2 linked regions of the Cohaesibacter gelatinilyticus genome follow. The main gene of each other region encodes a partner of the protein of the gene in region 2 in a complex. Links are inferred from orthologs where the notes say so. Each region holds a gene or a part of one and is shown on either strand. Other genes may lie near its edges.

Region 1 (3,196 bases), on a different replicon or contig from region 2:
CCGCGCTGCGTCCGAGACCGGCCAGATGTACGGTTCCGTTTCCACCCGTGATCTGGCGGAAGCTGTTAGCGAAGATGGTGTATCTATCTCCCGCAGTCAGGTTTCTCTGGAGCGTCCAATCAAAACCATCGGCCTGCATGCTGTAACTGTTATTCTGCATCCAGAAGTCGAAATCACCATCACCGCAAACGTTGCTCGTTCTCAGGACGAAGCTGAGCGTCAGGCAGCAGGTGAAGATCTGTCTTTGACCGAACGCGATGAAAGTTTCGAATTCGACGAAGATCTGGAGCTGGATGAAGAGCTGCTGGAAGAAATCGAAGGTGAAGATGAAGCTTCTGAAGAAGAAGCAAGCGAAGAAGAAGCCGAATAAGCTTTTTCACCGCACCTCATCAAAAAAGAAAAGCCCGGCCTCTGGTTCGGGTTTTTCTTTTTTTGTATGTCGGAACACCACAAATACCTGATTCATCAAGTGAACCATTAACCGTGATTCTCACGAACTCGACCTCTTCTTTGTCCAGCAATTTTGATGAGAATTTTTCCTCCCTGTTGATTGAGGTGGAATGGTAAAATCAGACTTCAAAAAGAAGGCACTCTATGTCTAAGTAGACTTCCACTCCAAACAATGAGGCCTGTTTGATGGATAGCGCTGCCAAGCTTGACAACGATACCATGGCGACCCGCCAGGCGCCCCACAATCTCGAAGCCGAGCAACAATTGCTTGGTGCGATTCTCGTTAATAACGAGACATTCTACCGCGTGTCAGACTTTTTGGAGCCTCATCATTTCTTCGATCCCAATCTCAGGGAAATCTACGAGAAGACGGCAACACTGATCAGAGCAGGCAAAATTGCTTCTCCCATCACGCTGAAAACCTTCTTCGCCAATGATCACACCATTGCCGATATGCCGGTGGCACAATATTTACTGCGCCTGACCTCGCAAGCGACCTCTATCATCAATGCTGAAGATTATGGCCTTCTGATCATGGATCTCGCAACTCGCCGCGATCTGATCCAGATCGGTACCGATGTGGTCAATATAGCCTATGATGCCCCCATCGACATGCCCCCACGCACCCAAATCGAAGATGCCGAACGTCGTCTTTTTGGCCTTGCGGAAAAAGGGCGCTCTGATGGTGGCTTCCTAAGCTTTGCAACAGCCGCGACCGAAGCCATCGAGATGGCAGAAGCAGCATACAAACGTGATGGTCAGCTTTCCGGTATCTCTACCGGTCTGAAAGATCTCGATTTGAAGATGGGTGGTCTGCAACATTCGGATTTGATCATCCTGGCTGCCCGGCCTGCCATGGGTAAAACCTCATTGGTCACCAACATCGCCTATAACGTTGCCAGTGCTTATATGTCCGAGGAACAACCGGACGGCACCCTGAAAACCATGAATGGTGGTGTGGTTGGTTTCTTCTCCCTCGAGATGTCAGCCGAACAGTTAGCCACGCGTGTGATCGCAGAACAAGCAATGGTTTCATCGGAAAAAATCCGTCGTGGTAAAGTCGACCAGGAAGAATTTGGGCGCATTGCTTCTAAAGCGCAGGAAATGCAGATCACGCCGCTGCATATTGATCAAACCGGTGGTATTTCCATTGCCCAGCTCTCAGCTCGCGCCCGCCGCCTGAAACGACAGCGTGGACTGGACCTGTTGATTGTTGACTATTTGCAGCTCCTTACAGGCTCTTCATCCAAAGCATCCCAAGGTCGTGTCCAGGAAATCACCGAAATCACCACCGGATTGAAAGCATTGGCAAAGGAACTGGCGGTCCCCATAATCGCCCTTTCCCAGTTGTCTCGTCAGGTGGAAAACCGTGATGATAAACGCCCACAACTCGCCGACCTTCGTGAATCCGGTTCCATCGAGCAGGACGCCGACGTCGTGGTCTTCATTTACCGAGAAGAATATTACCTCGCTCGCGCCGAACCGAAACCAAACACGGAAGAATATTTTGCCTGGCAGGCAGAGATGGACCGAGCTATGGGCAAGGCAGAAATCATCATCGCCAAGCAACGTCACGGTCCAACCGGTATTGTACCAGTTTCGTTCACACCAGAATTCACCCGCTTTGCCGATCTGGCACCGGATGAGTATATTCCTGAATCCTACGAATAGTGGGCAGGCATTGAACTGTGTTTAGGCCAGACACAAGAAAAACTTGCGCTAACGCAACGCGTAACCGCTAACTGTGCCATACTATAGCGACATCAACCGCCAATTTAGCGAGGTCACACATGGCTGCGCCCAATAATTTCGCGCCTTCAAATTCTGTTGCTGCTCCAAATGAAGCTGCCAGCGGATCAGATCTGGCTATCAATCTCTCCGCTCTGCAAGAAAACTATGCTTTCCTCGCCAGTCAGAGTTCCAGCGCCCAATGTGCCGCTGTCATCAAGGCTGACGGCTACGGTATTGGTCTGGAACATGCAGCGCAAAATCTGAGCACAGCTGGCTGTAGGGTTTTCTTTGTGGCTCTCCCTCAGGAAGGTATTCGTGCACGCACCACATTGCCCGAGGCAACAATCTATGTGCTGAACGGCCTATTCGGGTCCGATTGTGCCGCTCTCTATGATCAGCATGATCTACGACCTGTTATCGGATCAATGGCAGAATTGGAAGACTGGCAAAGCTATTGCCGAGATCAAGGCAAAGTCCTGCCCTGCGCTCTACATTTCGACACTGGTATGAATCGGCTCGGAATGGGTATGGAGCAGGCACAAAAGATTGCCAAAGAAACCGAACTCTCGGATGCATGTGAAATCGCCCTCATCATGAGCCATCTCGCCTGTGCAGATGAGCCCATGCACGCACTCAACAGCCAGCAGCTGGATCGCTTCCGCGCCATCCGAGAATTATTCCCGGAAATCCCGGCCTCCTTTGCCAACTCCGCAGGCATTTTCCTGGGACCCGATTATCATTTTGACCTTCTGCGTCCGGGCATAGCACTCTATGGTGGTCAGGCAGTCGGCGATCACCCCAACCCGATGCAACCCGTAGCAACCTTGAAAAGCCGAATTCTGGATGTTCGGTACGTGCCCCAAGGCCAATCCATTTCCTACGGTGCTGCCCAAGTCACCAAACGGGAAAGCCGCATTGGCATCGTGAGCGTGGGCTATGCTGATGGATATTTACGCGCCGCTGGCAGCACGGACAATCATTCTGGAGCTCATGTCTGGCTGGATGGATATAGTCT
Region 2 (3,242 bases):
GTCATATCAAGCAAGGGCGCATCACCACCTTCGCTTGTTTTGCTATTATCGTCGCTCTGTGTTGCCTTCGTAACCATTCCTGTCTCCACGAATGCTCTAGCTCGCATTCGTCCACTGAAGGGTTTTCCATATGACTTCTCATCTCTGAAATCACATGGCTTTGTCAGGATTATCAGACCAGTTTTACCAAACGGGATATTAAACGCCTCTTAACCGTGCAAATTCGTCCCCAGACCATCGGCCTGAAAGGCAAATGCTATCCACAAAAGGAAACACGGCCAGAAATCAACAAATCTCCGGTTTCTTGATCCAATGCAAGTTTGAGGCAGCAATCAATCATTTCTCGCCATATTGACAAATTGGCGCTTGGGTCTGCCGAACTCTGATATTTAGCGCAGTGATTCGATTCGGCAACCCCTAATCCAAGAAAATCTGCCCGATTCTTGCATTTTTCGAATCATTTTCAAGGATTTAGCGCCAATCAGTGTATTGATCAGGTTCAATCTGCACTTTTCTCGGCCAGCTCTGCCAGGCAATCAGAAAGAGTCGCCTGAACGCCAGCACTCTTCATCTTCGCATATTCATCAGTCAATTCCTGATCTTCTCGGGCATTCTCCTCCCGACGACGATGCACTTCCTGTGTCAGCGCCTGAATACGTTCGAAAGCAGCATCGCTTGCATCACAATCAGACAAGGCAAGAGCCGTTTCCTGCTCCAGATCCGCCTGAACATCACGAACTTCCAAAACCGACAACCAGTAACTCATAAGCCGTTCCAGAAATATCCGTCCGGGGGAATAGGCCAATTGCGGAACCTTTGACCGACTGGCCAAACGCCAGCCAAATGGACTGGTCCGTTTCCCATCCTCATCCTGTGAACCTTTCCCATGCAGGTCCTGCAGCAAGGGCTCCAGCTCACCTGGAGCCTTGGCATAGATATCTGAATAATGCTCAACCTCTTCATCGAGAATGAGGTGGGCCAAAACCTGTTTGAAAGGCTCCAGCCCCGGCTTATGAAAAGAAAGAGACAATATCTGCTCGGCATAGTCCTCGAACAAGGAAGGCATATGCACACAAAGTCCGAGAATATTTTCCTCAAATTCCGTAAATTGTCCTGCTTCCGGAACGCGTGACACATTGCTGGATGCAGCCAGGGCAGCATTGGCGCCAGCACCTCTACCCGCTCTTGCGCCACCACCGGTAAATTTCTGCTCTCTCTGCTGGCGCGATTGCAGCCAGAAATGATTGGAAAGAGCTGATTTGAAACTCATCTGATATTGTCGTGCGACCCGCTCATCCTGAATGCTGCGTAGCAAATCTTCGATGCGCTTCTCCAACGCGGCCTTGCGCTCAGGGGTATCTGTCGGTCCTGCGTTTAGTTCCCGCTGCCACACAACATCTGAAAGCGGCAACGCTTTTGCCAACAATTCATGAAAAGCATTGGAACCGCCTTGCTTGACCACGTCATCCGGGTCTTGCCCTTCTGGCATAAAAGCAAACTGGAAAGAAAAACCAGCCTTTAACTGCGGCAGAATACGCTCTATCGCACGATTGGCCGCAGCACGGCCCGCCCGGTCACCATCAAAACAGATATAAGGTTCCGGGGCCAATTTCCAAAGTTGGGCGATCTGATGCTCTGTAAAAGCTGTACCAAGAGATGCCACAGCATAAGGAATACCTGCCTGATGCAGGGCAATCACGTCCATATACCCTTCGGTGACAATCGCAGCTTTCGCCTCATAAGCTGCCTGCCGGGCCCGTTTGGCATTGAACAGCATATAACCTTTATGAAAGAGCTTGGTCTCTGGCGAATTGAGATATTTCGGCTTCCCATCCGGGTCCAGAATACGACCACCGAATGCCACCACACGGCCCCGTTCATCTTCAATCGGGATCATCAACCGATTCCGAAATCGATCATAGGTCGGACGCCCATCATCAGGTTTGATAACCAGACCGGTGGCCAACATATCCGCTTCACTCACTCCGCGCTGTAGCAGATAGCTTTTCAAATGATCTCGGCTGTTGACAGCAAAGCCAAACCGAAAGGTCGAAAGCGTCTCGGCAGTCAAACCACGCCCATTGGCATAGCGTCGCGCCTCCAGACCCAGATCAGATGAGAACTGCAGCTGGAAATATTTGGTCGCCATCTCCATGACGTCATAGAGCGAAGCCTTTTCCTGTTCCCGACGTTGGGCCTGTGGATCAGGAGATGGCAAGGCAATCCCTGCTTCCCCAGCGAGCCGCTCCACGGCTTCAGGAAAAGACAGCCCTTCTGTTTCCATCAGAAATTTGAAAACATCACCATGTTTGCCAGAGGAGAAGCAATGATAGAATTGCTTCTGGTCATTCACGGTGAAGCTGGGCGTCTTTTCCTTATTGAAGGGAGACAGCCCCATATATTCCCGCCCATGGCGGCGCAGTTTGACCTTGCGCCCCACAACATCGGACACCGAGATACGATCTCGAATATCATCCAGCAAACTTGGCGGAATTTTCATCCAAATCACTCACTTTTGGCCTCAAACGGGCTTGAGACCAATCATCCTTGGAACAAACGTAAAAAGCAACTCTTGCGCACTCACAAAACATGAGCACGCCAGTCACTTTCAAAAAACAGAAAAAGCCCGGGATAATGCCTACATCAGCAGTTTCTTGACAACCGCACTGGCCTTACCAAAATCCATCTGACCGGGGAAACGCTCTTTAAGCACGCCCATAACCTTGCCCATATCACGCAGTCCGGAGGCACCAGTCTCGTCGACTGCAACCTTACAGGCTTCCAGTACGTCTTCTTCGCTCATCTGCAGAGGCAGGAATTCCTTGATGATTGACATCTCGGTGCGTTCTTGCTCGGCAAGCTCCAGACGACCAGCTTCTTCATAAATGCGAATGGATTCATCACGTTGCTTGACCATTTTTGCCAGTATCTGCAGCAATTCGTCGTCACCGACGCGCTCCTTGCCATTCCCGCGCGCTTCCACGTCACGATCCTTGATCGCAGCGCTCACCAGTCGCAAAGTCGCCATCCGACGCTTGTCTTGAGCCTTGATAGCCTCTTTCAGACCTTCTGTAATCCGCTCGCGCATGGGAACCATCCTGTTCAACAATCAGTCTGAGCTAAATACATCGACTAAAGGCAGCTTGCAAGCCAGCAACACAGTTTACGCAACATCCCGTAAAAAGCATCAAAACCGCCCCTACTGCCATTATATAGAGTTCAAAAGCCCAAATGCCTCATGA

The links.
Region 1: the proteins of dnaG (region 2) and CRO57_RS07235 are in contact, whole or in part, in a crystal structure (PDB 2R6A), measured with the Geobacillus stearothermophilus proteins. The link is inferred for Cohaesibacter gelatinilyticus from one-to-one orthologs. Residues at the interface, in WP_049624496.1 of Geobacillus stearothermophilus: Lys456, Leu457, Leu458, Pro459, Ala460, Asn463, Ala464, Leu467, Leu535, Leu536, Ile537, Ala538, Gln544, Glu545, Asp548, Tyr549, His552; in WP_033016901.1 of Geobacillus stearothermophilus: Ser13, Glu15, Ala16, Gln18, Glu91, Leu92, Asp94, Ala95, Val96, Pro97, Thr98, Ala99, Ala100, Asn101, Tyr104, Tyr105, Ile108.

The regions. Positions count from the first base shown.
Region 1 is NZ_OBEL01000001.1:1,632,554-1,635,749, forward strand. What follows is about bases 6-2,878. They hold CRO57_RS07235 (replicative DNA helicase), read left to right. Parts: upstream 6-636; coding sequence 637-2,121; downstream 2,122-2,878. Other genes in these bases: rplI (50S ribosomal protein L9), read left to right, coding at 6-370; alr (alanine racemase), read left to right, coding at 2,241-2,878. Outside these bases: more of rplI, read left to right, coding at 1-5; more of alr, read left to right, coding at 2,879-3,196. UniProt on the Escherichia coli protein: The main replicative DNA helicase, it participates in initiation and elongation during chromosome replication. Travels ahead of the DNA replisome, separating dsDNA into templates for DNA synthesis.
Region 2 is NZ_OBEL01000006.1:3,312-6,553, forward strand. What follows is about bases 1-2,919. They hold dnaG (DNA primase), read right to left. Parts: upstream 2,501-2,919; coding sequence 500-2,500; downstream 1-499. Other genes in these bases: rpoD (RNA polymerase sigma factor RpoD), read right to left, coding at 1-77; CRO57_RS19535 (GatB/YqeY domain-containing protein), read right to left, coding at 2,639-2,919. Also shown: more of CRO57_RS19535, read right to left, coding at 2,920-3,088. UniProt on the Escherichia coli protein: RNA polymerase that catalyzes the synthesis of short RNA molecules used as primers for DNA polymerase during DNA replication.